DNA from 3 places in the Achromobacter sp. D7-1 genome. Region 2 is predicted to be linked to each of the others. Evidence: predicted binding sites of a transcription regulator. Region 2 holds the regulator's gene; each other region holds the start of a gene.
What was found. Region 2 encodes HrcA, which represses chaperone genes, less so after heat shock. Its sites were predicted from a motif close to TTAGCACTCNNNNNNNNNGAGTGCTAA; they were not measured.
Positions count from the first base shown of each region.

Region 1: groES (co-chaperone GroES) is a predicted target of HrcA. The motif match lies at 1,603-1,629, and genes of this name have one in related genera.
Region 3: rpoH (RNA polymerase sigma factor RpoH) is a predicted target of HrcA. The motif match lies at 1,750-1,776, and genes of this name have one in related genera.

Region 1 covers NZ_JCBAMT010000001.1:186,747-197,536, reverse strand. Annotated here, with positions in the region: gene groL (chaperonin GroEL) at 1-1,220, opposite strand, end outside; gene groES (co-chaperone GroES) at 1,258-1,545, opposite strand; gene AC6LKD_RS00905 (LysR family transcriptional regulator) at 1,737-2,636, opposite strand; gene AC6LKD_RS00900 (MFS transporter) at 2,812-4,341, shown strand; gene AC6LKD_RS00895 (Bug family tripartite tricarboxylate transporter substrate binding protein) at 4,633-5,616, shown strand; gene AC6LKD_RS00890 (RrF2 family transcriptional regulator) at 5,668-6,093, opposite strand; gene AC6LKD_RS00885 (alpha/beta fold hydrolase) at 6,166-7,143, shown strand; gene AC6LKD_RS00880 (DMT family transporter) at 7,297-8,226, shown strand; gene AC6LKD_RS00875 (hypothetical protein) at 8,238-8,636, shown strand; gene AC6LKD_RS00870 (hypothetical protein) at 8,774-9,382, shown strand; gene AC6LKD_RS00865 (hypothetical protein) at 9,513-10,094, shown strand; gene AC6LKD_RS00860 (hypothetical protein) at 10,096-10,790, shown strand, end outside.
Region 2 covers NZ_JCBAMT010000020.1:7,517-18,306, reverse strand. Annotated here, with positions in the region: gene AC6LKD_RS11245 (NAD kinase) at 1-533, opposite strand, end outside; gene hrcA (heat-inducible transcriptional repressor HrcA) at 675-1,679, shown strand; gene hemH (ferrochelatase) at 1,725-2,840, shown strand; gene AC6LKD_RS11230 (hypothetical protein) at 2,830-3,063, shown strand; gene grpE (nucleotide exchange factor GrpE) at 3,299-3,856, shown strand; gene AC6LKD_RS11220 (thioredoxin family protein) at 3,871-4,275, shown strand; gene dnaK (molecular chaperone DnaK) at 4,356-6,281, shown strand; gene dnaJ (molecular chaperone DnaJ) at 6,391-7,521, shown strand; gene AC6LKD_RS11205 (DUF4148 domain-containing protein) at 7,839-8,228, opposite strand; gene AC6LKD_RS11200 (M16 family metallopeptidase) at 8,515-10,790, opposite strand, start outside.
Region 3 covers NZ_JCBAMT010000003.1:49,663-60,452, reverse strand. Annotated here, with positions in the region: gene cpdA (3',5'-cyclic-AMP phosphodiesterase) at 1-482, shown strand, start outside; gene rpoH (RNA polymerase sigma factor RpoH) at 819-1,703, opposite strand; gene AC6LKD_RS02510 (hypothetical protein) at 1,936-2,625, opposite strand; gene fghA (S-formylglutathione hydrolase) at 2,720-3,586, opposite strand; gene AC6LKD_RS02500 (hypothetical protein) at 3,820-4,581, shown strand; gene AC6LKD_RS02495 (glutamate synthase-related protein) at 4,950-9,689, shown strand; gene AC6LKD_RS02490 (glutamate synthase subunit beta) at 9,698-10,790, shown strand, end outside.

The DNA.
Region 1 (10,790 bases), on a different contig from region 2:
ACTGCAGCGCGGGTAGCGTGCAGGGCGTCTTCGACGCGAGCCTTCTTTTCCTTCATTTCGACTTCGGTGGCAGCGCCAACGCGAATCACGGCAACGCCGCCGGCCAGCTTGGCCACGCGTTCTTGCAGCTTTTCACGGTCGTAGTCGGACGTGGCTTCTTCGATCTGGATGCGGACTTGCTTGACGCGAGCTTCGATCGACTTGCTGTCGCCAGCGCCGTCGATGATGGTCGTGTTTTCCTTGCCCACTTCGATGCGCTTGGCTTGGCCCAGTTCAGCCAGGCCGGCCTTTTCCAGCGACATGCCGGTTTCTTCGGAGATCACCGTGCCGCCCGTCAGGATGGCGATGTCTTCCAGCATGGCCTTGCGGCGGTCGCCGAAGCCAGGAGCCTTGACGGCGGTCGTCTTCAGGATGCCGCGGATGTTGTTCACAACCAGGGTGGCCAGGGCTTCGCCTTCGACGTCTTCCGCGATGATCAGCAGGGGACGGCTCGACTTGGCAACTTGTTCCAGCACGGGCAGCAGGTCGCGGATGTTGCTGATCTTCTTGTCGAAAATCAGGACAAACGGATCTTCCAGAGCGGCAACTTGCTTGTCCGGGTTGTTGATGAAGTAGGGCGACAGGTAGCCGCGGTCGAATTGCATGCCTTCGACGACGTCCAGCTCGTTTTCCAGCGACTTGCCGTCTTCGACGGTGATGACGCCTTCCTTGCCGACCTTGTCCATCGCGTCAGCGATGATCTGGCCGATGGAGGTGTCGCTGTTGGCGGAGATCGAGCCGACCTGGGCGATTTCCTTGCTGGTCGTGACCGGCTTGGATTGCTTCTTCAGTTCAGCGACGGCGGCGGCGACAGCCTTGTCGATGCCGCGCTTCAGGTCGATCGGGTTGAAACCGGCGGCAACGTACTTCAGGCCTTCCTGAACGATGGCCTGGGCCAGCACGGTGGCGGTGGTGGTGCCGTCACCGGCGTTGTCGGAGGTCTTGGAGGCAACGTCCTTGACCAGCTGAGCGCCGATGTTTTCGAACTTGTCCTTCAGTTCGATTTCCTTGGCGACGGAGACGCCGTCCTTGGTCACGGTCGGGGCGCCGAACGAGCGCTCCAGCACGACGTTGCGACCCTTGGGACCCAGGGTGGTCTTGACAGCGTTGGCGAGAACATTCACGCCGCGGACGATGCGCACGCGGGCGTCGTCACCGAACAATACTTGCTTGGCAGCCATTTCTTAGCTTCCTTCGAAAATTCGTTTGAGGCGGGGTTTACTGGACCACGGCGAGGATTTCGTCCTCGCGGATGACGAGCAGCTCTTCGCCGTCAACCTTCACGGACTGGCCGGCGTACTTGCCGAACAGAACCTTGTCGCCAGCCTTCAGGTCGACCGGCAGGATCTTGCCGTCTTCGGTCTTCTTGCCGGGGCCGACGGCCACGACTTCACCCTGGTCGGGCTTTTCAGCGGCGCTGTCGGGGATAACGATGCCCGATGCAGTCTTGCGCTCGTTTTCGAGGCGTTTGACGATCACGCGATCGCCCAGGGGACGCAAGGCCATGAGGAACTCCTGTTGCTAAAAGAGAAGGGAATGATCGGTTAGGCCCGGGAACGCTTGTTAGCACTCACCGGTGTCGAGTGCTAATTATAGGGATGATGTTCTAGGGTTCAAGGGGGAGGGGGCGGGTTGTTACATATTGGGGGAAGCTGGCGAGCGTCGAACCACACTGATGCCGAAGTTCAGTCGAATTTCTAAACAAGATTCGGTTCAGTAAATAGGTTCTCTGCCATGAAATCTACAAATGCCCGGACTCGGGGAGATAGCTGCCGATTGGACGGCCATAGGACCCAAAACGTGCTGGAACTACCCGCCCACCGATCCAGCACAATCTGAAGCGCGCCACTTTCCAATGCCGGTTGAACGGCAAAGTCAGGCAGGCAGGCAATGCCGTGGCCCTGCACTGCCATATGCAGTAGCGTCTCGACGTGGTTGCTGGTCATGCTGGCCGTCAGACGAATCACCGTTTCCGACGGCGGGCGGACAAATGGCCATTTCTCTAACGTGCCAGTAGTCGGAAATCGGTGCATCAGACAGGCGTGTTGCGTCAGTTCTTCCGGATGGAGCGGCGTCCCTCGTTGTGCGAAGTAACCAGGCGCACCGACATACACGAAGCGGCTGCTGCCCAGGCGCTTGCTCAACAAACGGGAGTCGCTGAGTTCGCCCGTACGCACCACGGCATCGAAGCCTTCGGCTATGACGTCCACTAGCCGGTCGCTGAAGTCCAGATCCAGCTCAATCTGAGGGTAGCGATGTGCAAAGGCCGATATTGCCGGCAGCATCAGACCGCTGACCAAGGGCAGACTCACCCGCAGGCGGCCCTTAGGACTGGCGGTTGTGCTGGTCAATTCATTCTCTGCCGCCGCGATTTCAGCCAGGATCCGTCGACAGCGGTCAAGGAACAGTGTGCCCTCTGGTGTCAAGCTGACGCTGCGGGTACTGCGCTGAAATAAGCGCACGCCGAGCTTTTCCTCGAGCCGGGCTACCCCCTTGCTGATTGCCGATGCGGAGACGCCCTGTTGGCGCCCAGCAGCAGCGAAGCTACGCATCTCAGCGACCAGCACAAAAATTGTCATACCACTCAGGCTATCCATTCCGCCTCCAATAAGTGACAAATTAGTCATGTCAGCGATGAATTTACCCATATTTTTGCCATATTGATTCCTCTGTAGCATTAATTGGGAGTGCCACAGCGGAGCTCCGCCCACGCCTTAGCCAGCAGCGGCGTGAGGATTCCTGCGTGGCTTTGGCCTATTGCCTGGATACCCGATGACAGTCAGCACTTCAGCCGCAGGCTCGACAGCCTACAAAGCCCCATTAATCTTGACTGGCTGCCTGACAGCAGCGGTCATCCCATTAAGCATCGCCGGCCCCGCTGTGGTGGTGCCCTCAATCAATCAGGCCCTTGGGGGGAGCGCCGCGGAACTTACTTGGATCATCAACGCCTACATCCTTACCTACGGCAGTGCGACGCTAGCCGCAGGGAGTCTGGCGGACACGTATGGGCGCAAGCGGCTGTGGTTGGCGGGCATGGTCCTATTCGCGCTCGTAACGGCTGCAATTCCTTTCATGCAATCCGTTCTGTGGATCGACATTTTGAGGTTGATCCAGGGGCTGGGGGCAGCTGCGGCGTTCGCGGGCGCAATGGCCGCATTGACACAGGAGTTCGACGGACACGCACGCACTCGTGTTTTCAGTTTGATTGGGACGACCTTTGGCGCGGGAGCTGCATTTGGTCCGTTCCTAGCCGGATTCTTGATCGATACCGTGGGTTGGCACTGGGTGTTTCTAGCGCCGGCAGGGGTTGCATTGCTTGCTTCCGTCCTGATCGCGCTATTTGCACGTGAAACACGTGATCCCGAAGCCACAGGATTGGATTGGCCCGGAGCAATCACCTTCACTATCGGGCTCGCTGTGCTCACCTACGGCCTCATCCTTGCCCCCGAGCAGGGCTGGGGCCACACGTCGGTACTGACTTCTTTGGCGAGTGCCGTTGGACTGTTGATGGTCTTCGCCTTCATTGAACTGCGGCGAGCCAAGCCTATGCTCGACCTCTCCCTATTCGCTAACGCGCGCTTTGTAGGAGTGCAGGTGTTGGCGGTTGCGCCGGCCTATGCATACATCGTGCTGCTCATCATCTTGCCCGCCCGATTCATCGGGATGGAAGGCTACAGCGCGTTGGCGGCGGGGAAGATGATGATTGCGTTGTCTGCGCCATTACTGGTGGTTCCGTTCATTGCAGGCCAACTGGCGCGCTGGATCAATGTCGGAGTGTTGTCGAGTATTGGCCTTGTCATCGCCGCGGCCGGTTTGTCCTGGTTGGGTTACGGCATCGCTGGCGATGTCCAAAGTAACCGCTTGGCTGCGATGCTGCTGATCGGCGCGGGTATCGGTTTGCCATGGGGACTTATGGACGGTCTGGCGGTCAGCGTGGTGCCCAAAGAGCGGGCCGGCATGGCGGCGGGGATCTTCAACGCGATTCGTCTGGCTGGGGATGGCATCGCTATCGCAGCGGTCGGGGCCATCCTGTCTGCTCGGATTCTATCGGGCTTGGCAACTGCAGCGGAGGATAGCGCGTCAGGCCAGATGAAAACGAGCGAGTTGGTGAAGGCTTCGAATCGGCTGGCGATGAGCGACCTGCAAAACGCCATGGCCCACCTACCGATGATGGAACAAAATTCCTTGCTGCAGGTGTATGAGAGCGCCTTTCAGTTCCAGCTCCTTGTCTTGGCAGCTGCTGCGGCAGCGACAGCAGTTTTGGTGTTTCTACTGTTGGGAAAAACGAAGATGCATAACTGAGTCGCGCAGGTTAGGGGGGCACGTCACTTTTCAGCGCCCCGAGTGGGGCGGGAAGAAGCCACGAAACGGATTTGCGGGGGGCAGGTCATTTGGACTGAAGCCGTCTCGACAAGCCGCGCTTGTCGCCGGCAGTTAGGGTTATCCGGGATTCTTTATGCTTAAACTTTTGTGAAGAATGAGCGGCGGATGCAGGGCCGCCGCCGCGATGCGGCATCAAGGCGGTTCACCGTGGTGCGGCATGTGACGCACCGTGCGCGGGATCGCGGGGTGAGCCCCCATAAGGAGAATCGCATGCTGTTGCGTAGACGTTGTCTGGCCATGATGATGCTGGCGCTGACCGGCTGGGCGACGGGCAGCCATGCGCAAACGCCGTCTCAGGCCTGGCCCGTCAAGCCCGTGCGCCTGGTGGTGGGGCTGGCGCCCGGAGGGTTGGTCGACGTGCTGGCGCGCACGGTGCAGCCGCACTTGGCCGAGGCCTTGAAGCAGACCGTTATCGTGGAGAATCGGGGCGGTGCGGGCGGCAACGTGGCGGGGGCCGAGGTTGTGCGCAACGGTGGAGACAACCATACCTTCCTGCTCAATCCATCGACGACCGAATCGGTCAACCCACTGATGTTCGCCAGCATGCCGTTCGATCCGCAGCGAGACCTGCGGCCGGTTGCCTTGCTGGCCAACAGCCAGCTGTTCCTGTTTGTCCGGTCCTCGCTTGGCGTCAATACGCTCGAAGAGTTCGTGGAATACGCGCGCAAGCGGCCCGATCCTCTCAATTACGGTTCGGCCGGAAACGGCACGACGCCGCATCTGGCCGGCGAGCTGCTCAAGCAGGCTACTGGCATGCAGGCTACCCATGCGCCGTATCGCGGCGTGGCGCCGGCGATACAAGACCTGGCAGCGGGCCAGATCGACTTCGCGTTTGGACCCGCCACGGTCTTTCCCATGGTGCAAGCGGGCAAACTGAAGGTACTTGCGGTGGCGAGCCGGCAACGCGCTGCCGTGGCGCCCGACATACGAACCTTTTCCGAGGTCGGCATCGACGGTGTGTTCGCGGACAGCCTGTTCGGCGTGTATGCCGCCGCTGGCACCCGCGATGACGTGGTCGATCGCATGAACGCCGAAATCAACAAAGTGCTCGCGCGGCCGGAGATCCAGGCGCGCTTTCTCGATGCGGGCGCCGAGGCGCTACCGCTGCGCGTGGCCGACTATGCCGCGCGCGTGCAGGACGAAAAGAAATTGTTCGCGCCGTTGATGAAGTCGTTGGGGCTGAAAGAACAGTAGATAGAACAACGATAAAAGCTGCGCCTGCGTAGCTCATTCAACTCTACGGCGTCATCCTTCCTCGCGCGAGGCAATCTCCGCGGCAAGCTCGGAAAGCGATACCGCGCCCAAGCGTTGCAGCAAGGCATGCTCGCCTTCGCGCAGGGAATCCGCCACTAATTGATTCGCCGTTCGTTCCACGGGGCAGGCAGGATTGTCGTCGGCCGGCCCGATGGCAAAGACCGTGCCATGGGCGATGGCTTCATGGACATCGCGCGCGGTGATGGTTTCCAGCCCCCTGGCCAGTACCCAGCCGCCATTGCGCCCGCCCGTGGAGGTCACCATGCCGGCGGCGCGCAGCGCCGCCATGGATCGGCGAACCACCACCTCATTCGTATGCAGCATTTTGGCCAGCGTTCCAGAAGTGGTCGTGCCGCCGCGCAAATGCATGTGGATCAAGACGTGCAGCAGACGGGCAAGGCGGGTGTCATTGGCCATGGGATCGAAATACCGTAACTACAAGTGTTACGGTATTATAGCTGCGCCGGATACTTCCTGAGAGCTAACCCGATGATCGACCTTGAAACACGCGATGTGACCGCCAACGGCATCACGCTCAATGTCACGGCCCAGGGCGAAGGTCCACTCGTCGTGCTGTGCCACGGTTTCCCCGAGACCGCTTATGCCTGGCGCCACCAGCTTCCAGCCCTGGCGCGGGCGGGATTCCGCGCCGTGGCCCCGGATTTGCGCGGTTATGGTGCCAGCGACAGTCCGACGGATGTGGCGGCGTTCACGACATTGGATGTCATTGGCGACCTGGTCGCGCTTATCGAAAGCGAGGGAGCCGATGATGCGGTGATCGTGGGTGGCGATTGGGGCGCCAGCATCGCATGGCAGGCAGCCCAATTGCGTCCGGACCGCTTTCGGGCCGTCGTCGCCCTGGGCGTTCCCATGATGCGCAGAGCGCCGGTTGCACCCAGCCGCCTCTTCCCCAAAACCGAGTCCGCCGCGTTTTACACGCATTATTTCAACGAGCCGGGAGTTGCCGAAGGGGAATTCGAGCGCGACATCAGCGCAACCCTGCGCGCCATCTACTTCGCGGCATCGGGCGACGCCGGACCGCGTGACGACCCTGGCACGCCCAATCCGTTTGGCATGGTCGCCGCTGGCCGGGGCTTGCTCCATTCGCTGCCTGTCCCTGAGACGCTGCCGGTCTGGCTCACTTCGTCGGATCTGGCGACCTTTGTCCAAAGCTACACCGCCAGCGGTTTTCGTGGCGGCCTCAACTATTACCGGAATCTGGACCGCAATTGGGCGCTACAGGGGGCTTTGGAGGGAAAGACGGTGGATGTGCCTGCGCTCTATCTCGTAGGAGAAAGGGATACTGGCTTGGCGATTCCCGGCATGGATCAGATCATCGCGGCCATGCCAGCCCTCGTTCCTCAGCTGCGCGCTATTGAAGTCATTCCCGGCGCGGGGCATTGGTTGCAACAGGAAGCCCCCGAGGCAGTCAACAAGGCGCTCGTCGATTTCCTGAGGAGCCTTTGAGCGTGCGAAGGAGCCATATTGCAATATCGCGTTGAAACTGCGCCAGCTAAAATCCCGCATGCGCACTGACGGCTGTCACGGATGGACAAGCTCGATGCCTTGCGTTTGCACCGTCGCCTCGCGCGACCACTGCGGCTCACTTTCGAAGCACAAATGAAAAATACGTTGATGGCCACGCACCTGCGCCTGGTCGGCATGGCAGCGCTCTGGGGCGCGTCCTGGTCTTGGGGCAAGGTCGTCGCCCAGTCCATGGCCCCACTGGCCGCGGCCAGCCTTCGATTCCTGTTTGCCAGTGTGGCGTTGGTCCTGTGGATGCATCGCGCGTCGGCGCTGCGGGGCTTGAAGTCTCTGACGCGCAATCAATGGCTCGGCCTGGCCGCCGCCGCGCTGGCGGGCGTCTTTGGTTACTCCAGCTTCTTCATGTTGAGCCTGCAGCTGGTTCCGGCCGGCAAGGCCGCGATCGTGGTGACGCTGAATCCGGGCGCGACGCTGTTGCTGGCGGCGATCCTGTTCCGCGAACACCTCAACCCCGCCATCCTGGCTGGCATGGTTCTGTCGGCCATCGGTGCGTATATCGCCATCGGCGGCGGGGTTTCACAAGCCGCCGCCGGCTCCGGCGTGGGCATCGGCGAACTGCTGCTGCTCGGCTGCGTGGCCTGCTGGGTGGCCTACACCCTGATCGGCCGGCTGGTGCTCAAAGGCGTGGACGCCCTGACCACCACCACGGTGACCACCGTGATCGGCGCGCTGATGCTGCTGCTCACCAGCCTGATCGTGGAAGGCGTTCCCGCTTGGCAGAGGCTGGGACAGGCGCCGGCCAGCGCCTGGGGTAGCCTGCTGGCTTTGGCGTTCGGGGCGACCGCGATCGCCTACGCCTGGTACTTCGAAGGCGTGAAGGCGCTGGGCGCCGGCGCGGCCTCCGGCTACATCACGCTGGTGCCCGTGTTCGGCGTGCTGTTTTCCAGTCTCTGGCTGGGCGAAGCCACCCCCGCGAATCTGTTCATCGGCGCCGCCCTTGCGATCTCGGGCATGGCTATCATGCACGTCGGCCGGCGTCGTGCCGAGGCGCGACAGCGCCGATAAACGGTCCTTCCATGCAGCCCTATACCCACGACAACATGCTGGCCCAGGAGACCTGGCTGGACTGCGCGACCGCCGACGGCGGCCGGCTGCGCGTGGTGCTGCTTGAAGCCGATCCACTGGCGGCGAAGCCGCTGCTGGCGCGGGCACGATCGATCGCTCAAGTCTTGGATACGCACCGCGACGCGGCGCTGCATTTCCTCTGGCAGGAGGGACGCGACAGCGGCGACCCCGAAGATCCCCCTGTGACGTTCCTGGAACACTTCACGCCATCTGACCTGATCGTCGCGGCCGACGGGGGCTACGTGCTGCACCTGGCGCCGCGCGACGCGACTTGGTTCATGGATGGCTATTGGCCGGCCGTACGATTTGCGGCGGATGACCGGCCTACGGACTGGATCTGCGAATCTTGACCTGAGTCGTCGTATCCAAAGCGGCCATTTGGCGCTTGGAGGCAATGCCGCGTCAGGTTCCGCACAGGCGCATGATTACACTCTGATCGTGACTCGTGCGTCATTCACGGAGAAGTCGACATGCAATTGGCTCAAACATGACTAGCAACGAAGGGATCCAGGCCTCGGTCTATACCCGATGGCACCAGTTGTCGCTGCCGTTGGCCTTCGCCCTGGCGGCGGGTAGCTTCATGCTGGTGGTGTTCAACCGTGGGCCGATTGCTCTGGCGGTTGTGCTGGCGGTGCTGGGGTTGCTGGTGCCGCCGCTGGTGGCGTTCAAGGGCTTTCCCACACGCAATACCGTCAAGGTGACGTCCGAGGGGCTGGAGTTTTCGCGCCGCTCTCCCGTCGCCTTCGCGCAATTGTCCCGCTGGGGCACTGACGATTATCTCAAGCTGGTTCGTCCCGGCCTGCCAACGTTGCTAGTCAGTGCAGTGGACCTGCCCACACGTGAACGTCTGTTGCGCGAGTTTGAGCTGGCCTTGGCGGCGTGGCACAAGCGCCAGCCCGCTGGTACGCAGGCGGCGCGCCGCACACATTTCTATGGTTCCACGGCAGGACGCCTGACGGGCTTGTTGATCATCGTGCTGGGGGCGGGTGCGGCGGTCATGGCGCTGAGCTTGCGCGAGCCGTCGATGTCGCTGGCTATCGTTGGCGGGCTGGGAGCGCTGTTCGGATTGACGATGCTGTTTGGCCGGCGGGGCTGAGGGCGCTGGGCACACCGTGGCCCATCCGTTCGCATCGGCAGGTCCGCCGCAAACAAGGATATAGTGGTGCGCCCTCCAGGCTTCCGCCTTTGCGGCGAGCCAGGATTTTTCTTAGCTTCAGGATGCTTGCATGACCATGACCGCCGAACAGTTTCATCAACGCATGTGGGAAATCCTGGATCCCGTGGACACCGAACATTTTGAGGTCGTGGCCGCGCCCGCGCCCGATGCGGAGGCGATTGCCGGTCTGGAGACCGCTGTAGGCTTCCCGCTGCCAGCGGCGTTTGCGGCCTTCTGCCAGCGTACCAACGGCCTGTGCGTGATGGCGCGCGAGGAAGTCTGGCCGCATGCGAAGGAGTTCGAGGTCGGCCCCGCCTGGACTTTCTGGCGCGGTCTGGTGTTGTTGGGCATCGATGCGCCGGAGTTGCCCGAATGGGCCAGCATCTCGGCGCAGCAGCGCCAGCTCGCCGAGGCCGGTTTGTCCGGCATCCTGCCCGTGCTGAAGATCGTGGGTGACGGTAGCCGGATCTGGGGCCTGGACCAGGCGGGGACGGTCGTGGCGATCGATGACCTGACCGATGTGGAGCCGCTGGCCGGCGACCTCACCGATCTCTACGCCGAACAGATCGCCGATCTGATGCAGCGCCAGCAGGATATGGCGCAGCGGCTGGCCGAACGCGCGGCGCGCAAGCAGGGCAAGCTGCCGGGGTAGCATGAGCGCAATGCTGCAAGTCACGGAAGAACCCCTGGCCGATGAGGACATCGTGCTGCTGCGCCGTGGCCGTCGCGGCAGATCCCTGACGGCCGTGTTCGCGGGGCTGATGTTCCTGCTGCTGGCGAGCAGCGCGATCGTGTTCGTCGTCCTGTTCGCGTCCGATCGCAGTCTGCGCCGCGGCGCTGACGGGGTGGTGGTCCTGTTGTGCGCAGTGGCGATGATGTGCTTCGCGGTCTTTCTTGGACGCAGGTTGTTGCGGCTGCCGCGCGCTTGGCGCCGCTTCAACCAGGCGTTGAAGGGGCGGATACCCAAGCAGATCGCTTCCGGTCACCTGACCGGCTTCGTTCCGGCCGAGATCCCCGGCATCTGCTACATCTTCGGCGAGCAGCGCGTGGACGTGGCCCTGCCGTTCTGGAACGAGATCACGCGCGACACCCGCGAAGGCTTTCGGCCAGTGACGGCTGCGGCGCTGACGAACCTGCCCGTGCGCCTGCATCTGCTGACGCTGCTGCCCGGTACGCCGCCCGTGCTATTGCGGGCTGAATACCCGATGAGCGCGCAGGCCTGGAATTCGGTCGAGGAAGTCAGCGATGCCGACCGCGAGACCGTGCGCAAGGAAGAACTGAGCCTGCGCAAGTTCTTCTACGCGCTGGCGCTGGTGCCGCTGGCCGGCAGCCTGTTCCTGGGGCCCTT
Region 2 (10,790 bases):
ATCAGGCCGTCGGCGCGCTGCGTGTACATGAAGGCGCCGTCCAGCTCCACCCGCACTTCGATCATGCCGCCGCGTCCCGCGCGGTTCAGCACCACGTCGTTCAGGGCGGATGCGGAATACATCTTCTGGTCGCCGCGCCACACGCTGCCTTCCAGCAGCATGCGTTCTTCGATCTGGAAGCTGCCTTCGAGCACGCGCGCCAGCGCAGCATGCGCGTCCTGCAGCGCGATGTCGGTGATGAAACCCAGGCGGCCGTGGTTGATGCCGACCAGCGGCATGCCGTAGGGCGCGAGGTGGCGGCTTGCGCCCAGCACGGTACCATCGCCGCCCATGACCACGGCCAGCGACGCGGTCTTGCCGATTTCCTCGAGCGTAGCGACGGGGTATTCGGTCAATCCGGTATTGCGCGCCGTGTCCGCATCGATGAGCACTTGCCGGCCCGCTTGCGTCAGCGCGTGGGCCAGTGCTCTCAGCGGTGTGTCCAGGCCGGTGTCCTGGTATCTGCCGATCAGGGCTACGGTAGGAAAATGCATGGCTGCTTGCGTATCAAAAAAGGCCGGACCAGAAGCCGAAACCTGCCCGGAATGGGCGGTTTAGCCGATTATATGGGGCCGCATATGTGCTTGCGGGACAAAAATCGCCTCAATTGAAAAAGATTCCCTAAAATACTTGTTATGGATGACCGCGCACGCGCACTACTGAAAGCGTTGATCGAACGCTATATCGCCGATGGGCAGCCAGTCGGCTCGCGGACGCTATCGAAAGTATTCGACTTGTCCCCGGCCACGATCCGCAATGTGATGTCGGATCTCGAAGAACTGGGACTGATCCACAGCCCGCACACCTCGGCCGGCCGCGTTCCCACGCCGCGGGGTTACCGCATGTTCGTCGATTCGCTGCTGGCGGTGCAGTCCTACCAGCTCGAGCCGCACAACATGGGCGAGATGCTGGCGGCCGCCGAACCCACCCGGGCCGTCAACGCGGCGGCGGCGCTGCTGTCCAACCTGACCCAGTTCGCGGGGGTGGTGTTGACGCCCAAGCGCGCCCAGGTGTTCCGCCAGATCGAATTCATCCGCCTGTCCGACAAGCGCGTGCTGCTCATCATCGTCACGCCCGACGGCGACGTCCAGAACCGCATTCTTTTCGTCCAGCGCGACTACGCCGAGGCGGAATTGCTGGAAGCGGGCAATTTCTTCAACATGCACTTCGCCGGCAAGTCCTTCAACGCGGTGCGGCAGACGCTGTCGACCGAACTGGCGCAGCTGCGCGAGGATATCTCGCGCTTGATGCAGGCCGCGGTCGAAGCCAGCGCGGAGGCCGCCGAGGACGGCGATGCCATGGTCATCTCCGGCGAGCGCAAGCTGCTGGATGTTACCGACATCGCCTCCGACATGGACCGCCTGCGCAAAATGTTCTCGCTGTTCGAGAAAAAGACCGACCTGTTGCAGCTGCTGGACGTGTCTACCCGCGCCCAGGGCGTGCAGATCTACATCGGCGGCGATTCGCAGCTGGTGCCGATGGAAGAGGTCTCGGTCATCACCGCGCCTTATGGCGTGGACGGCAAGGTCGTGGGCACGCTGGGCGTCATCGGCCCCACCCGCATGTCCTATGAACGCGTCATTCCCATCGTGGATATCACGGCGCGCTTGCTGTCCAACGCCCTCAGCCATAACCAGTAGGTCCATCCGAAGCTACGTCCTCCTCGCGGAGGAAGGGGAGTGTTTGTGTTTCTTCGCCTGTTCAAGTACCTGTGGCCTGAGCGTTATCTGCCGGAACCCGAGCAGGAGGACCCCTTCGACGAAGACCCCGCGCCGCGCGGGCCGGGCAAGGTCGGTGTGCTGCTGGTGAACCTGGGCACGCCAGACAGCCCGGGCAAGCAGGACATACGCAAGTATCTGGGCGAGTTCCTGTCGGACCCGCGCGTGATCGAGATCCCGCGCTATCTGTGGAAGCCCATCCTGCATTGCCTGGTCCTGACCTCGCGGCCCAAGAAGCTGGAGCCGCGCTACGCCGGCGTCTGGCTGAAGGAAGGTTCGCCGCTGATGGTGTACAGCCAGCGCCAGGCCGACGGCGTGCGCGCCGCCCTGGCCGAGGCCGGCATCGACGCCGTGGTGGAGCTGGGCATGCGCTACGGCAATCCTTCGATCCCCGACGCCATCTCGCGCCTGCGCAAGCAGGGCTGCGAACGCATTCTGACCGTACCGCTCTATCCCCAGTACGCCGCCAGCACCACCGCCACGGTGGTGGACGCGGTCACCCGCCACGCCGGCCGCTTGCGCGACCAGCCCGAACTGCGCTTCATCAAGCGCTTCCACGAAGAACCGGCCTACCTGGACGCGCTGGCCGGCCGGATCGAGCGCTATTGGCAGGAACACGGCAAGCCGCAGAAGCTGGTCATGAGCTTCCATGGCCTGCCGCGTTATTCGATCGAATTGGGCGACCCGTACTACCGCGATTGCATGGAGACCGCGCGCCTGCTGGGCCAGCGCCTGTCGCTGCCGCGTGAGCAGATCGAGGTGACCTTCCAGAGCCGCTTCGGCACCGCCCGTTGGCTGGAGCCTTACACCGAACCCACCCTGAAGGCGCTGGCCGCGGCAGGCGTGACCGAGGTCGATGTGGTGTGTCCGGGTTTTGTGGCAGACTGTCTGGAAACCCTGGAAGAGATCAGCCTGGAGTGCCGCGACGCCTTTATCGGGGCCGGCGGCAAGCGCTTCCGCTACATCCCGGCGATCAACGACGATCCGGCCTGGATCGCAGGGCTGGCCGACCTGGTGGCACGCCACTTGCAGGGGTGGCCCACGCAAATCACGGACTTGAAGGAGAAGGCGCATGCACCATGATCCCAAGACTGGCAAGATCGTTAAAAAGGGGCAGGTCAGCACCCCTGTGGACGAAGATCAGGTGGAACACGAACTGGACGAGGCGCTCGCCGAGACTTTTCCCGCCAGCGATCCCATCGCGATCAGCCCCGAGCCCGACGAGGATCGGGCCGTGGACCGCGCCCTGAAGGACAGCTTTCCCGCCAGCGACCCGGTCGCGCCCGCGCAACCGCACAAGAAGTGAAGTAGCTAGCCGCGGCAGGTGTCCGCCGTTTGCCGGATGGCGGTGGAAAACGCCGAATCTATGCTTGCAGTCTGAGATTTGACGGCATTTGGCGGAAATTGGGCGGGTTTTTGAGTACATTCAGACTGCCTCTGCTGCCCGGTGCCGTCAGGGAATATTTGCTTTCCCGGGCTTGAAATAGGGGTATTGGCCCCCATTCATGTCTGCGAAAGCCATTCTTTTTGGAGGATTCCCCATGACGGCACCCAACGAGCCTGTAGACCAGACGCCCGAAGTCGGCCAGAACGCCGATGCGGCCTCCGCCGCCGAGGACGCCATGCAGGCCGAGCTGAACGAGTTGCGCGCCCAGCTGGACGCCGCCCAGGCTACCGTCAACGAGCAGCAGGACCAGCTTCTGCGCATCCGGGCCGAAGCCGAGAACGTGCGCCGCCGCGCCCAGGAAGACGTGTCCAAGGCGCGCAAGTTCGGCATCGAGTCTTTCGCCGAAAGCCTGGTCCCGGTCAAGGACAGCCTGGAAGCCGCGCTGGCCCAGCCTGACCAGACCGTTGAAACGCTGCGCGAGGGCGTGGAAGTGACGCTCAAGCAATTGACGGCCGGCTTCGAGCGCAATCTGCTCAAGGAAATCGCGCCGGTGCAGGGCGACAAGTTCGACCCGCACCAGCATCAGGCCATTTCGTCCATACCCGCCGAGCAGCCCGCCAATACCGTGGTGCAGCTGCTGCAGAAGGGTTATGCCATCGCCGACCGGACCCTGCGCCCGGCCTTGGTGGTGGTGTCCGCCGGCCAGGGCTGAACAGGCCGCGCGCCATGACGGATCCCCGGTTCGACCCCGCCCAGGTTTTCCAGGTGTTCGGCATGCGTCATGTCGACACTGCGGGATTCGACGAGGCGGTGGTTCAGGCGCCGGGGACGGACCTGCGCTGCGTGTTTCTGTGGGGCCAGGATTGCTACAACTGCAATCTTTTCAAGCAGGCGGCCCTGCTGCATCAGGAAACGCTGCTGGGACTGGGCCTGACCTGGTTCGAGGCGGACGTCTACGCGGACGAAGCGCTGGGAAGGCGCTTTTCCCTGCATGGCGTCCCCACTTTTGTGCTGTACCGCGCCGGGAAGCGGCTGGGCCGAGTCACGGGCTGGCCTGGCTTGCCGCAGTTCACGGCGGCCATGCACCGCTTGCAGGAGCCGGCTGCAGAAAATTCCGGCCAGGCGTCTTGAAAAACCCTGCGGACAGCCCCAGTTATGTGGGGACAAGAAGTTTCTCCCTATTTTCATAGATTCAATCAAGGTAACCGACCATGAGCAAGATTATTGGCATTGACCTGGGCACGACCAACAGCTGCGTGGCTGTCATGGACGGCGGGCAGGTCAAAATCATTGAAAACGCGGAAGGCGCTCGCACCACCCCCTCCATCGTCGCCTACATGGACGATGGCGAGACCCTGGTCGGCGCGCCGGCCAAGCGCCAGGCTGTGACCAACCCGCGCAACACCCTGTACGCGGTGAAGCGCCTGATCGGCCGCAAGTTCGAAGAAAAGGCGGTGCAGAAGGACATCAACCTGATGCCCTATGCCATCGTCAAGGCCGACAACGGCGACGCCTGGGTGGAAGTGCGCGGCAAGAAGATGGCGCCTCCCCAAGTGTCGGCCGACGTGCTGCGCAAGATGAAGAAGACCGCCGAGGACTACCTGGGCGAAGAAGTGACCGAGGCCGTCATTACCGTGCCCGCCTACTTCAACGACAGCCAGCGCCAGGCCACCAAGGACGCCGGCCGCATCGCCGGTCTGGAAGTCAAGCGCATCATCAACGAACCCACCGCCGCGGCGCTGGCGTTCGGCCTGGACAAGACCGAAAAGGGCGACCGCAAGATCGCCGTGTATGACCTGGGCGGCGGCACGTTCGACGTGTCCATCATCGAAATCGCCGATGTGGATGGCGAAAAGCAGTTCGAAGTGCTGTCGACCAACGGCGACACCTTCCTGGGCGGCGAAGACTTCGACCAGCGCATCATCGACTACATCATTGCCGAGTTCAAGAAGGAACAAGGCGTTGATCTGTCCAAGGACGTGCTGGCCCTGCAGCGCCTGAAGGAAGCGGCCGAAAAGGCCAAGATCGAGCTGTCCTCGACGCAACAGACCGAAATCAACCTGCCGTACATCACGGCGGACGCCTCGGGTCCGAAGCACCTGAACCTGAAGATCACCCGCGCCAAGCTGGAAGCGCTGGTCGAAGAGCTGGTCGAACGCACGATCGAGCCTTGCCGCGTGGCCATCAAGGACGCCGGCGTGAAGGTTTCCGACATCGACGACGTGATCCTGGTCGGCGGCATGACCCGCATGCCCAAGGTCCAGGAAAAGGTGAAGGAATTCTTCGGCAAGGATCCGCGCAAGGACGTGAACCCCGATGAAGCCGTCGCCGCTGGCGCCGCCATTCAAGGTTCCGTGCTGTCGGGCGACCGCAAGGACGTGCTGCTGCTGGACGTCACCCCCCTGTCCCTGGGCATCGAAACCCTGGGCGGCGTGATGACCAAGATGATCCAGAAGAACACGACCATCCCGACCCGGTTCTCGCAGACCTTCTCGACGGCTGACGACAACCAGCCGGCCGTGACGATCAAGGTGTTCCAGGGCGAGCGCGAAATCGCCGCGGGCAACAAGGCCCTGGGCGAGTTCAACCTCGAAGGGATCCCGCCGTCGCCCCGCGGCATGCCGCAGATCGAAGTCACGTTCGACATCGACGCCAACGGCATCCTGCACGTGTCCGCCAAGGACAAGGGCACCGGCAAGGAAAACAAGATCACCATCAAGGCCAACTCGGGTCTGTCGGAAGACGAGATCCAGCGTATGGTCAAGGATGCCGAGGCCAACGCCGAGGAAGATCACCGCGTCGCCGAACTGGCTCAGTCGCGCAACCAGGCCGATGCGCTGGTGCATGCCACCCGCAAGTCGTTGACCGAGTATGGCGACAAGCTCGAGGCTTCCGAAAAGGAAGGCATCGAAGCCGCCATCAAGGAACTGGAAGACACGCTGAAGGACGGCGACAAGGCCGCGATCGACGCCAAGGTGGAAGCCCTGTCGACGGTTTCGCAGAAGCTGGGCGAAAAGATGTACGCCGACATGCAGGCGCAGCAAGCCGCCGGCCAGCAGCAAGCGGCCGATAACGCGAAGCCGGTGGACGACAATGTCGTCGACGCCGACTTCAAGGAAGTCAAGCGCGACCAATAATGGCCGGGCGCTGACCTGCCTCTGCCGCCCGGTAGCCGGAGAAATCCGCCTACCGGGCGTACTCATTCTGTAGCACTGAAAAGAAGGCTCGTTTTCGAGCCCACGGATCATGGCAAAACGTGACTATTACGAAGTCTTGGGCGTTGCGAAGAACGCTTCGGACGACGACCTCAAGAAGGCCTATCGAAAGCTGGCCATGAAGTACCATCCGGACCGCAACCCGGACAGCAAAGAAGCCGAAGAGAAGTTCAAGGAAGCCAAGGAAGCCTACGAGGTCCTGGGTGACGATCAGAAGCGCGCCGCCTACGACCGCTACGGCCATGCGGGCGTGGACCCCAACTCCGCCGGCATGGGCGGGGGCATGGGCGGCGGTTTCGCCGACGCCTTCGGCGACATTTTTGGCGAAATCTTCGGCGGCGGCGGTGGCGGTGGCCGCCGTGGCGGCGGCCCGCAGGTCTACCGCGGCGCCGACCTGAAGTACGCGCTGGAAATCACGCTGGAGCAGGCCGCGGCCGGCTTCGACACCGAGATCCGCGTGCCCAGCTGGGAACACTGCGACACCTGCCACGGTTCCGGCGCCAAGGCCGGCACCTCGCCCAAGACCTGCCGCACTTGCGGCGGCTCCGGCGCCGTGCGCATGCAGCAGGGTTTCTTCAGCGTGCAGCAGACCTGCCCGACCTGCCACGGCAACGGCAAGGAAATCACCGATCCGTGCCCTGCCTGCGATGGCGTGGGCCGCATCCGCCGCAACAAGACGCTGCAGGTCAAGATTCCGGCCGGCATCGACGACGGCATGCGCATCCGCTCCAGCGGCAACGGCGAGCCGGGCATCAACGGCGGCCCTCCGGGCGACCTGTATGTGGAAATCCACATCAAGCAGCACAAGATCTTCCAGCGCGACGGCGACGACCTGCACTGCGAACTGACCATCCCGTTCACGTCGGCGGCGTTGGGCGGCGAGCTTCAGGTGCCGACGCTGGGCGGCAAGGCCGAGATCTCGATCCCCGAAGGCACGCAGTCCGGCAAGACCTTCCGCCTGCGCGGCAAGGGCATCCGCGGCGTGCGCGGCAGCTACCCGGGCGATCTCTACTGCCATGTGGTGGTGGAAACGCCGGTGCGCCTGAGCGACGACCAGAAGAACATCCTGCGCCAGTTCGAGGCTTCGCTGAACGATGGCGGCGACCGCCATTCGCCGCAAAGCAAGTCCTGGACCGACCGGGTGAAGGAATTCTTCAGCTGAATCGCCTGATGCAAGCAAGAAGGCCGCGACGTTGTCGCGGCCTTTTTTTCGTCTTGGGATAAAGCAAAGGCGCCGTTGCGGGAAGATGGCGTGCGCAAATGAAAAGACCGCGGCGCGAGCCGCGGTCCTGGTGCTGCTACTACAACTGCGATCACTGCTATTGCTACTGCGGTTACTGCAACTGCTGCATCAACTTCAACTTCAAACTTCAGCTTCTACCGCTACTTCTACTGCTACATCGACCGCTGCTGTCGCCGGTAAAAAACCGGCCTCAAACCATGATGCCGTCCGAGGCCGGCCGGGCCACAGCAAGCAGCTCACCGGGTGATCGGCGGGTACTCGAGTTCGCCGAACGTGTATTGGCCGCTGGCCTTGGCTTGCGCCAGTTCCTGCTGGACGTCAGCGCGCGTCATGGCGCTGGCGGGGGCGGACACAGCCGCCGGGTATTCCAGTTCGCCAAACGTGTATTGGCCGCTGATCTTGGCTTGTTGCAGCTGGGCTTGCACTTCCTGCGAGCTCAGGCTGGTGGTCTGGGGCAGGGCGGGCGGATAGTCCAGCTCGCCGAAGGTGTACTGGCCGCTGATCTTGGCTTGCTGCAGTTCGGTGGCGACCTGGGCGCTGCTCTTGGCTTGTTCCGCGCCGGCGGCTTGGGCGCCAACGCCAACCAGGGCCAGGGATAGCAGCAGGGTGGTGGTTAGGGTTTTCATGGTGGACCTCCAATTCGTCTTGGTTTGGGACCGAATCCGGCGGCCTTCCGTCGTGGTTCGTTGTTTGTTCCCGATGACTGAATTCTGCTCGTTATCTCACCTGGGATAAACCCGTATATCTTGAAAACATCTTTCCAAATAATCGAGTAATCATGTTCGCTTTTATGATTTCGTCCATTTTTGGCATAGTCGAGGGGTGTCCCTGTGAGTTTTGGTGAACTGACTCAGGGCGGCCAGGCGAAAAAAAGCCCCGCCGTAGCGGGGCTTTGCAGGGAAACGGGGAGGCTCAGGGTGCGGTCTTCTTCTTGAAGTCGCCGGCAACCGCCGTGCTGAAACCGTCCGCGCGCAGGCTCTTGCGCATGGCCGCATTGACCGATTCGGCGGTCAGCGCGGAGATCTTCTTGTCCATCTCGGCCGACCAGGCGAAAGTGCGGCCGCGTTGCATGTAGTCCAGCCAGGTGCTTGCCAGCACGTCATCCTGGGCGCGGGCCAGGTTGCGGTAGTTCAGCAGGGCCGTGATGCCATCCGAGATCTCCTTGTCCGAGAAACCGTCCTTCAGTACCCGCGCCAGTTCCTCGCCGATCGCCTTTTCCAGGCGCTCGCGGTTTTGCGGGGCGTAGATGGCGTACATGGTCCAGCTGGCGGAGGGTTCGAACGACGAGACCGACAGCGAGCTGCGCACGTTGTACGACAGGCCTTCGGTTTCGCGCACGCGGTTCCACAGGCGCGAGGTTTCGGAGGCGCCGAACAGGTAGTTGGCCAGGTACAGCGCGGCGTAGTCCGCGTCCGTGTCCTGCAGCTTCAGCGGCATGCGCGAGATGTAGAAGGCATTGGCCTTGTCCGGCGTTTCGATGTCGAACTGCTTGGCGGGAATGTCGCGGTACGGGTTGGGCACGCGGGTGTAGGCGGGCGCCTTCTTCCAGCCGGCCAGTCCGGTCTTGAGCGCGTTTTCCACCGCCGCCGGCTCGAAATCGCCCACTGCCGAATACTCGATGTCGCCGGCGCCGTAGAACTTGGAGTGGAACTTGACCAGGGCGTCGCGGTTCAGTCCGCGTATGCCCGCCAGCGATTCCTCGAAGGTCGGCACGTAGCGCAGGTCATTGGCGGGCCACGGGTTGTCCTGGCGCGCCAGCGCGCGGCCGGCCAAGGCCGAAGGTTCGGTCATGGCGTTCTGGATCGAGGTTTCGAGCTGGCGCTGGTATTCCTCGAGCTGTTCCTTGGGGAAGTTGGCGTTGCGCACGATGTCCAGCGCCAGGGCGGTGAGTTCGGGCAGGTTTTCGCCCTTGGTCGACATGGCAATCTTGAGCGTGGTGCCGCCGCCGCTGAAGCCCAGTTCCGCCTGCAGCTTGTCCAGGCGGTCCTGGATGTCCTGGCGCGACAGCTTGGCCGTGCCGCGGGTCAGCAGGTCGGCCACGGCGCTGGAGTTCACGCGTTGGCCGAGCAGGTCTTTTTCATTGCCGAACTGGATCAGCATCTGCGCCTGCACCCGGTTGCCGCGGGTGGCCTTGGGCAGGAGCGCCAGCTGGACCGTACCGTTGGACAGGTCCAGCTTCTTGCGTTGCGTCAGCTTGTCGATGTTCTCGGGCGTGGGATCGAAGGCCGAGGCGGCCTTGAAGTCGGGGTCGCCCTTGTAGTCTTTGAAGACGGCCGTCAGATCCACGCGCTGCTCCTGCGGCGCGCGCAGCGGCTTTTCGGTCGGAATGTAGCGGCCTTCGATGCTGTTGCTCTGGACCAGATAGGTGGTCGCGGCGCGCTGCACGTCGGCCAGCGTGGCCTTGCGGGCGCGGTCGCGCTGCAGGAAGAACAGGCGCCAGTCGCCGGCGGCGATGGCCTCGGACAGCGCCACGCCGACCTGTTCAGGATCGCTGTAGGTCTGTTCCCAGGCGGTCAGCCACTTGCTGCGGGCGCGGTCCAGCTCCTGCTGGGTGAACGGCTTCTTGCCCAGGGATTCCAGCGTGCCGGTCAGCGCCTTCATGGCGGCGTCCAGGCTCTTGCCCGGCGTCAGCTGGGCGGCGAACATCGCCAGGCCCGGATCCAGGTTTTCCATGGTGAAGCCGAACACGCCGGAGGCCAGCTTGGTCGGGACCAGGGCGTGGTAGAGACGGCCCGAGGGCGTGTCGGCCAGGATGGTGGCGGCCAGGTCCAGCGGCACGAAATCGGCGCTGCCGGCGGCCGGGATGTGGTACATCGCCGCGACCAGCGGCGTGCCGCCAGTGCGGCGCAGGGTCACGGAACGCTCGCCGTCCTGCGCGGGTTCGACGGTGTACTCGGGCGGCAGCTTGCGCTCGGGCTTGGGCAGCTTGCCCAGCGTTTCCTCGATGTCGGCCAGCGTCGCCTGCGGGTCGAACTTGCCCGCCACGATCAGCACGGCGTTATCGGGCTGGTAGTACTCATGATAGAAGGCGCGCAACTGGCCGATGTCCACATTCTCGACGTCGGAGCGGGCGCCGATGGTGTTCTTGCCGTAGCTGTGCCACTGGAAGGCCGCCGACTGCATCTTCTGCATGAGGATGCGGAAGGGGCTGTTTTCGCCGCTTTCCATTTCATTGCGGACCACGGTCA
Region 3 (10,790 bases), on a different contig from region 2:
GCGCCTGGCGCGTGGTCGCGCTGGACACCACCGTGCCCGGCTCCAACGCCGGCCATCTGCCCGCGAGCCAGCTCGACCTGCTGGAAGCCGCGCTGGCCGAGACGCCGGGCCGCCACACGCTGATCGCCATGCATCACAATCCCATGCAGATCGACAGCCACTGGCACGATTCGATGATGATCGACAACCCGCAGGCGCTCTTCAAACTGCTGACGCGCTGGCCGCAGGTCCGCGTGCTGCTGTGGGGCCATGTGCATCACGAATTCGACCGTCGCCGCCACAACCTGCGCATGCTGGCCACGCCGTCGACCTGCTTTCAGTTCAGCATCCGCGATGGCAAGCACGTGGTGGACAACATGGCGCCCGGCTATCGCTGGATCAAGCTGTACCAGGACGGTTCGATGGCCACCGGCGTGCGGCGCGTGCAGGACGCGCTGTGGCATGGCGCCAAGGCGGCTGCCGACAACGCCCAGGCGGCCTAGGCAAGTCGCCCTTTTTCGCGCCGGCACCGCATGGCGTACGCCGAGCCCGCCATCCCAAACCGGACGCGCATAAAAAACGGGGCACCAGATATGCATGGTGCCCCGCAAGCATCCGTCTCATAGGGGAGGGGAAAGAGGAGAAGCCGAGACGGATGACAAGACTGCTAACCGAAGTTCGCGGTCTACATGAAGTTAGGCGGGGCGATCCTCATTAAGTTTCTTGCGCCGCGCAAAATTTCCGCTCGAATTTGTATCAATTTATTCATGCGCGGCCGCGGGTCCGCCGGAAAAGCAAAAGGGCCGCGATCAGCGGCCCTTTGCGTGGCTCAAGCAGGCTCAGGACGCGAGATTGCCGCGCATCTTTTTCAGGGCAGCCGCCTCGATCTGGCGGATGCGCTCGGCCGACACGCCGAACTCCTGCGCCAGTTCGTGCAGCGTGGCGCCGCCGTCATCCTGCAGCCAGCGGGCCTCAACGATGCGGCGCGAACGCGGGTCCAGCGCTTGCAGCGCGTCGGTCAGGCCGGCGCTTTGCAACTGGTCGCGGGCGGCACGTTCCAGCACCCGGGTGGGTTCCTGGCGGCCTTCGTCGGACAGGTAGGCGATGGGCGCGTAGCTGTCATCGTCGTCGTCCTGGTTTTCCAGCGACATGTCGCGGCCGGACAGGCGCACTTCCATTTCGCTGACGTCCTCGCGGCGCACGTTCAATTCGCGCGCGATGTGATCGACCTGGTCCGGATCCAACGTCTGGCCGTCGGGACGCATGCTGCGCAGATTGAAGAACAGCTTACGCTGGGCCTTGGTGGTCGCAACCTTCACCAGGCGCCAGTTGCGGATGATGTATTCGTGGATTTCGGCCTTGATCCAGTGCACGGCGAACGACACCAGGCGCACGCCGCGCTCGGGGTCGAAGCGCTTGACGGCCTTCATCAGGCCGACGTTGCCTTCCTGGATGAGATCGGCATGCGGCAATCCGTAGCCCAGGTACTGGCGGGCCACCGACACCACCAGGCGCAGGTGCGACAGAATCAGTTCGCGCGCGGCGCCCAGGTCTTCCTGGTCGCGCAGGCGGCGGCCAAGCTCGGTTTCACGTTCCGCGGACAAGACCGGCAGGCGGTTGACCGAGGAGATATAAGCGTCGATCGTGCCAAGTGCGCCCGGATTGGCAATGGCCAACGCCAGGGCGTTGCCGGAAGCGGCCAACGAGGTACTGGGTTGCTTCATAGCGGGGGTCTCCGGATGGCGAAGGGATAACGACATGGATTCGATGTTAGCACTCTAGTATTGGGAGTGCTAATTCGACTATTGCGGCGCGTCAAAGTTTCCTTGATCGAAATATGTCCCCATTTATTTTTTGATGTAGCGGGGCCATCGTTACCTCGCCGTGACACGCCGAGGGCCACACGCGTCCCACTGGGCAGCCAGCCCGCTCAGCGGACGCGGTGCGGAAGCGCCACTACCAGCCCAGACGTTTCAGGCCTTCGGCCGTGGCCTCGCCGTCGGGCCGCACGAACAGCGCCCCGCGCGGATCCATCAGTACCTGGTAACGCGCACCGTCGAACATCGGCATATACGCGCCGCTGCCAAATTGGACATCGACAAAGGGGAACCAGTTCGGGAAATTCTTCTTCAGCGACGCCAGATCAGGCGCCGGCCAGTCGTCCAGCGCATGCACCGAACGCGTGGCCGAGGCCTCTCGCGCCGCGTCGCTATAGCGGCCGGACAAGCGTTCCAGCCGATACAGCGGCGGCACGCCGGCCATCAACGCCGGCAAGCGCCAGCGCACCACCCGCGCGTCGATCTGCCACTGGTCGCCGTAGAGCACGTACTGCTTGCTCCCGGTGCCGGGCGCGCTGGCGTTGACCTGGAACTGGCCGTCGGCCACCTGGCGGACTTCGATGCGCGCCACCGGCTCGTCGGCCGTCAGGCGGAAGAACTGCACCAGCGACAGCGCCAGCAGGCCGGACACACAGCCCAGCAGCACCAGCATCAGGCCGAACAAGCGCCGCACCGGCCGGAACTGGAACACCTTGCGGCCGCGCTCGTCGCGCGGGCCGCCGCGGCCCAGCAGCATGACGATGCCAGGCAGCAGGACGACGACGGCGCCCAACAGTATCCAGACGAAGGGAGCGATTCCGTTGATCAAATCAGGCGTTTCCTATTGAGCACAGACCGCAGGCGGCGCCCCGGGGCGCGATATAAGCCTGCGGCGGCAGGCTCGCCAGTATAGAAGCGCCCCCTCAGGGCGCCGGTTTTCCAAGCCGCTCGACGTGAAACCGGATGTGATCCTCGATGAAGGTCGAGATGAAGTAGTAGCCGTGGTCGTAGCCCGGGTGGCGTCGCAGGTCCAGCGGCTGCCCAGCGGCGGCGCAGGCCGCCTCGAATACCTCGGGATACAACTGTTCGGCCAGGAACTGATCCGACTCGCCCTGATCGATCAGGATGCCGGCGGGGAACGGGTTGGCCGCGCCCCGCATCAACGCGGACGCGTCGTAAGAGGCCCAATCCTCGACTTTGTCGCCCAGGTAAGCGCCGAACGCCTTCTTGCCCCAGGGGCACTGGCTGGGCGCGGCGATAGGCGCGAACGCCGACACCGAGCGGAACTTGCCGGGGTTGCGCAGCGCCAGCACCAGCGCGCCATGGCCGCCCATGGAATGGCCGAAGATGCCGGTGCGCGAGGCGTCGCCGGGCAGCGCCTCGCCGGTGACGATGCCGTGCAGTTCCTGCGTCACATAGCTGTACATGCGGTAGTGGCCGCGCCAGGCGGGCGTGGTGGCGTCCACGTAGAAGCCCGCGCCGGTACCCAGATCCCAGCTTTCTTCCTCGCCAGGCACATTGGCGCCGCGCGGGCTGGTGTCCGGAGCGACCAGCATGACGCCCAGCTCCGCGGCCAAGCGCTGCGCGCCCGCCTTGATCATGAAGGTTTCTTCCGTGCAGGTCAGGCCGGCCAGGTAGAACAGCACCGGCACTGGACCTTGTTCTGCCTGCGGCGGCACGTAGACGGAGAAGCGCATGGGCAGGCCGATCTCCGCGGACTCGTGGCGGTAATAGCGCTGCCAGCCGCCGAAGCAGCGATGCTGCGAAATGAGTTCCAGGGCGACTGCCATTGCTTTCCTCCGGTCGTAGGGGTCGGAAAAAACGCCCGCGGATTAGGGGATACCCACGGTGCGACGTTCCGTCGCCGAATGTTAACCTGGGCTTTATGGGGTACGAACGACAGAAAAAAAAGCGATTTCCTGCCCCGACATGATCACGGGACTTGACCAGCGCCCACCGTGGCACTATTTATATACCGTGAGCGAAGACAACCCGTTCTTCCAGATACGCAAGTCCTGACACTATGGCCCGTCTGCCCCGTCTGTACGCCCCTGGGCTGCCCCAACTGGTGCAGGCCAACTTCATCCAGCCGCTGGCGGCGCCGTCGCAACCCGCGCCGGCCGACATCTTGAACCAACTGGCTACGTGGCTAGGCGAATCCGCCCAACGCCACCGCGTCTCGGTTCACGGCTGGCTGCTGGCCAATGACCGCATCCTGCTGCTGGCCACGCCCGCGGACGAGGAAGGCCTGCCCCGCCTCATGCAAACGCTGGGCCGCAACCTGGCGGCGCGTCTGCGCGGCGGCCGGGTCTTCGCGGGCCGCTACCGCTCGGCCTTGCTGGAGCCGGGCGCCTGGGTGCTGCCATCCCTGGTCTGGCTGGAAACCTATCCGGTGCGCAGCGGCGCATCGCAGGATCCGGATTCCTGGCCCTGGTCCTCCGCCGCCAGCCATACCGGCAATACCACCGCGGCTCCAGCGCAGTGGCAGTCGGATCACGCGGACTATTGGGCCTGTGGCAATACCCCGTTCGACCGCCAGGCCAATTACCGCAAGCGCTTGCAGGACGGCCTGTCGCGCGAGGAAACGCAGCGTATCGACCAGGCGGTCTCCGGACAATGGGCGCTGGGCGGTCCCGCTTTCATCGCCAGCTTGGCCCATACCGCCAGCCGCCGGGTCGCCCCCGGCCAGCGCGGACGTCCGCGCAAGAAACCAGCCGCCGCATCCTCCGACGCCGAGTCGAGTTCCGCGCCTCCCACCACGACGCCTACGTCGACCTCTTCCTGATTGCGGACCCGCCTGAATGGCGGGTTCTTCATTTTTTCCGGCCGCGGCAGCGCAGGCCGGCGGATGCATTTGCATTTCCGCAACGCCAAGCATCGCTTCATACCTGCAAAATTCCCCATTAAATTGGGGACGTATAATCGGAAAAATGGCCATTTCCCAGGCGTGGAGGCACCCTCCTGGTGTATACCCCAGCGGCAAGCCCCGTGTGGCGCGGCTCATGATGCGTCACCGAATTAACGAAGAATGACAAGCCATATATATAAATAGGGACACACCCTATTTATTCCTATTGCACCCTACTCCCACCGGGGGTATTGTCCGTCTCCTGCACTGCAACATTACGACGCAGGCCCACTGCGGAGCGCGCCATGCCCCAAATTACCCCGATCGACTCCTGTCCCCCGCCCAAGGCGACCCCCATCGATGCCAGCCGCATCGGGCTGCCTTCCGCCCAGGGTCTGTACAACCCCAAGAACGAACATGACGCCTGCGGCGTCGGTTTCGTGGCCCACATCAAGGGCAAAAAAAGCCACGCCATCATCCAGCAGGGCCTGAAAATCCTGGAAAACCTGGACCACCGCGGCGCGGTCGGCGCGGACAAGCTGATGGGCGACGGCGCCGGCATCCTGATCCAGATCCCCGACACGCTCTACCGCGACGAACTCGGCCATCAAGGCATCACGCTGCCGCCTCCCGGCGAGTACGGCGTGGCCATGGTGTTCCTGCCCAAGGAAACGGCTTCGCGCCTGGCCTGCGAACAGGAACTGGAACGCTCCGTGCGCGCCGAGGGCCAGGTCGTCCTGGGCTGGCGCGACGTGCCGGTGGACGTGGACATGCCCATGTCGCCCACCGTGCGCGCCTGCGAACCCGTGATCCGCCAGTTGTTCATCGGCCGCGGCGCCGACGTGATGGTGCCGGACGCGCTGGAGCGCAAGCTGTACGTGATCCGCAAGACCGCCAGCCACGCCATCCAGAACATGCATCTGGCGCACGGCAAGGAATACTTCGTGCCTTCGGCCTCGGTGCGCACCGTGGTCTACAAGGGCCTGCTGCTGGCCGACCAGGTCGGCCGCTACTACCGCGACCTGGCCGATACCCGCACGGTGTCCGCCCTGGCGCTGGTGCACCAGCGCTTCTCGACCAACACCTTCCCGGCCTGGCCGCTGGCCCACCCGTACCGCATGATCGCCCACAACGGCGAAATCAACACGGTCAAGGGCAACTTCAACTGGCTGCGCGCGCGCGAAGGCATGATGCAGTCGGCCGTGCTGGGCGACGACCTGAAGAAGCTGTACCCCATCGTCTACGAAGGCCAGTCGGACACCGCCACGTTCGACAACTGCCTGGAACTGCTGGTGAATTCGGGCTACTCGCTGGCCCACGCCATGATGATGATGATCCCGGAAGCCTGGGAACAGCACACGCAGATGGACGAAAGCCGCCGCGCTTTCTACGAATACCACGCCGCCATGATGGAGCCGTGGGACGGCCCCGCCGCGGTCGCGTTCACCGACGGCCGCCAGATCGGCGCCACCCTGGACCGCAACGGCCTGCGTCCGGCCCGCTACCTGGTCACCGATGACGATATGGTCATCCTGGCGTCCGAAGCCGGCACGCTGTCCATCCCCGAAAACCGCATCGTCAAGAAGTGGCGCCTGCAGCCGGGCAAGATGTTCCTGATCGACCTGGAACAGGGCCGCATCATCGACGACGCCGAGATCAAGCTGCAACTGGCCAACAACCGGCCTTACCGCCAGTGGATCGAACGCCTGCAGATCAAGCTGGAATCGCTGCCGGCGCCGCGCCAGGCCGCCGTTGCCACGCAATCGCCGGTGTCGCTGCTGGACCGCCAGCAAGCCTTCGGCTGGACCCAGGAAGACTACAAGTTCATTCTGGAGCCCATGGCCTCGACGGGCGAGGAAGTCATCGGCTCGATGGGCAACGACGCCCCGCTGGCCGTGCTGTCCGACCGCGCCAAGCCGTTCTACAACTACTTCCGCCAACTGTTCGCGCAGGTCACCAACCCGCCGATCGACCCCATCCGCGAACAGCTGGTGATGTCGCTGGTGTCCTTCATCGGCCCCAAGCCGAACCTGCTGGACATCAACAACGTCAATCCGCCGCTGCGCCTGGAAGTGTCCCAGCCGGTGCTGGACTTCGCCGCCATGGCGCAGATCCGCGACATCGAGCAGGTCACGGGCAAGAAGTTCCGCAGCTTTGAGCTGGACATCACCTATCCCGCCGCCTGGGGCCCCGAGGGCATCGAAGCCCGCGTGGCTGCGCTGTGCGCGCGCGCCGTCGACGCGGTGCGCAGCGGCTACAACATCCTGATCGTGTCCGACCGCCTGGTCGACAGCGAGCGCGTGGCCATCCCCGCGCTGCTGGCGACGTCCGCGGTCCACCAGCACCTGATCCGCGCCGGCCTGCGCACCAATACCGGCCTGGTCGTGGAAACCGGCTCGGCGCGCGAAGTGCACCACTTCGCGCTGCTGGGCGGTTACGGCGCCGAAGCCATCCACCCCTACCTGGCGCTGGAATCGCTGGGCAAGATGAACGACCCCGAAAAGGCGGTCAAGAACTTCATCAAGGCCATCGGCAAGGGCCTGAACAAGGTCATGTCCAAGATGGGCATTTCCACCTATATGTCCTACACCGGCGCGCAGATCTTCGAAGCCGTGGGCCTGCAGACCGCCCTGGTGAACAAGTACTTCACCGGCACCGCCTCCAACATCGAAGGCATCGGCATCTTCCAGGTGGCCGAGGAAGCGCTGCGCCAGCACCGCGCCGCCTTCAGCACCGATCCGGTCCTGGCCAACGACCTGGACGCGGGTGGCGAATATGCCTACCGCGTACGCGGCGAAGAGCACATGTGGACGCCGGATTCCATCGCCAAGCTGCAGCACGCCTCGCGCGCCAACAACTACCGCACGTACAAGGAATACGCGCAGATCATCAACGACCAGAGCCGTCGCCACATGACCCTGCGCGGCCTGTTCGAGTTCCGCTTCGACCCGTCGCGCGCCATTCCGCTGGACGACGTCGAATCCGCCAAGGACATCGTCAAGCGTTTCGCCACCGGCGCCATGTCGCTGGGCTCGATCTCCACCGAGGCGCACTCGGTGCTGGCCGTGGCCATGAACCGCATCGGCGGCAAGTCCAACACCGGCGAAGGCGGCGAGGACGAACTGCGCTACCGCGCCGAAATGCGCGAAGGCAAGAGCACCATCAAGGACGGCGACACGCTGGCCTCGGTGCTGGGCACGGACCGCATCGAAGCCGACGTCGAACTGAAGAAGGGCGACTCGCTGCGCTCGAAGATCAAGCAAGTGGCGTCGGGCCGTTTCGGCGTGACCGCCGAATACCTGTCGTCGGCCGACCAGATCCAGATCAAGATGGCGCAAGGCGCCAAGCCCGGCGAAGGCGGCCAATTGCCCGGCCACAAAGTGTCCGAATACATCGCCAAGCTGCGCTACTCGGTGCCGGGCGTGGGCCTGATCTCGCCCCCGCCGCACCACGACATCTACTCGATCGAAGACCTGGCCCAGCTGATCCACGACCTGAAGAACGTGAACGCCAAGGCCTCGGTGTCGGTCAAGCTGGTGTCCGAAGTGGGCGTGGGCACGGTGGCCGCGGGCGTGGCCAAGGCCAAGGCCGACCACGTCGTGATCGCCGGCCATGATGGCGGCACGGGCGCGTCCCCGGTGTCGTCCATCAAGCACGTGGGCACGCCCTGGGAACTGGGCTTGGCCGAAACCCAGCAGACGCTGGTGCTCAACCGCCTGCGCAGCCGCATCCGCGTGCAGGCCGACGGCCAGATGAAGACCGGCCGCGACGTCGTCATCGGCGCGCTCCTGGGCGCCGACGAATTCGGCTTCGCCACCGCGCCGCTGGTCGTGGAAGGCTGCATCATGATGCGCAAGTGCCACCTGAACACCTGCCCGGTGGGCGTGGCCACGCAGGACCCGGTCCTGCGCAAGAAATTCCAGGGCAAGCCCGAGCACGTCGTGAACTTCTTCTTCTTCATCGCCGAGGAAGTGCGCGAAATCATGGCCCAATTGGGCATCCGCAAGTTCGACGACCTGATCGGCCGCGCCGACCTGCTGGACATGCGTTCGGGCGTGGAACACTGGAAGGCCCAGGGCCTGGACTTTGCCCGCGTATTCCATCAAACCCAGTCCGACGCCGACGTGCGTCAGACCGAAGAGCAGGACCACGGCCTGGCCGGCGCGCTGGACCACCAGTTGATCGAGCGCAGCAAGCCGGCACTGGAACGCGGCGAGAAGGTTTCGTTCATCGTCCCCGTGCGCAACCGCAACCGCACCATCGGCGCCATGCTGTCGGGCGCGGTGGCTTCGCGCTACGGCCATGAGGGCCTGCCGGACGACACCATCCACATCCAGTGCAACGGCACCGCCGGCCAGAGCTTCGGCGCGTTCCTGGCCCACGGCATCACGATGGACCTGGTGGGCGAAGGCAACGACTACGTCGGCAAGGGCCTGTCCGGCGGACGCATCATCGTGCGCTCGCCCAACGACTTCCGCGGCTTCGGTCCCGACCACATCATCGCCGGCAACACCGTGCTGTACGGCGCGCTGGCGGGCGAGGCGTTCTTCAACGGCGTGGCCGGCGAACGCTTCGCCGTGCGCAACTCGGGCGCGGCCACCGTTGTCGAAGGCACCGGCGACCACGGCTGCGAATACATGACCGGCGGCACCGTCGTGGTGCTGGGCGCCACCGGCCGCAACTTCGCGGCCGGCATGTCGGGCGGCGTGGCCTATGTGTGGGATCCGGAACGCACGCTCAAGCAGCGCGCCAACCTGTCCATGGTCGAACTGGAAAGCATCGTGCCGCACGCGGAACAGCTTGCCCAGAACAACATCGACGTCTGGCACAGCGCGCAGCGCGGCGGCGAACGCGAAACGGACGAAACCATCCTGCGCCGCCTGGTGGAAGACCACTTCCGCTACACCGGCAGCTTCCGCGCCCGCGAAATCCTGGGCGACTGGGAAGCCTCGCGCGGCAAATTCGTGAAAATCATGCCGACGGACTACCGCCGCGCATTGGGTGAAATGTGGCGTGCAGCCAACCCGCAACAACTGGCTGCGTGAGGGATACCATGGGAAAGATAACCGGCTTTATGGAATTTCAGCGTCTGCAGGAGGCCTCCGAGGCCCCGCAGAAGCGGCTGAAGAACTGGCGCGAATTCGTGCTGCACCTGAGCGACGACCAAGCCAAGCAGCAGGCGGCGCGCTGCATGGACTGCGGCATCCCGTTCTGCAACAACGGCTGCCCGGTCAACAACATCATCCCGGACTGGAATGACCTGGTGTACCGCCAGGACTGGAAGCGCGCGCTGGACGTGCTGCACTCCACCAACAACTTCCCCGAGTTCACCGGCCGCATCTGCCCGGCGCCGTGTGAAGCCGCCTGTACCTTGAACATCAACAGCGACGCTGTCGGCATCAAGTCCATCGAGCACGCCATCATCGACAAGGGCTGGGCCGAGGGCTGGGTGTCGCCGCAGGTGCCGGCGCGCAAGACCGGCAAGAAGGTCGCCGTGGTGGGCTCCGGCCCCGCCGGCATGGCGTGCGCGCAGCAACTGGCGCGCGCCGGCCACTCGGTGACGCTGTTCGAGAAGAGCGATCGCATCGGCGGCCTGCTGCGCTACGGCATCCCCGACTTCAAGCTGGAAAAGCACCAGATCGACCGCCGCATCTCGCAGATGGAAGCCGAAGGCGTGGAGTTCGCGCCGTCGACCTACATCGGCAACCCCAGCGATCCCGTGGCCGACGGCCTGACGGTGCGCACGCCGGACTCGCTATTGGCCGAGTTCGACGCGGTGGTGATGAGCGGCGGTTCCGAAACCCCGCGCGACCTGCCGGTACCCGGCCGCGAGCTGTCGGGCGTGTATTACGCCATGGACTTCCTGCGCCAGCAGAACAAGGCGGTGGCGGGCGATCGCCTCACCAATCAGACGCTGGCCAAGGGCAAGCACGTGGTGGTGATCGGCGGCGGCGACACGGGCTCCGACTGCGTCGGCACCAGCAACCGCCACGGCGCGGCCTCGGTCACGCAGTTCGAGCTGATGCCCCAGCCGCCGGAGAGCGAAAACAAGACCATGACCTGGCCGTACTGGCCGCTCAAGATGCGCACCTCCTCCTCGCACGAGGAAGGCTGCGAGCGCGACTGGTCCGTGACCACCAAGCTGC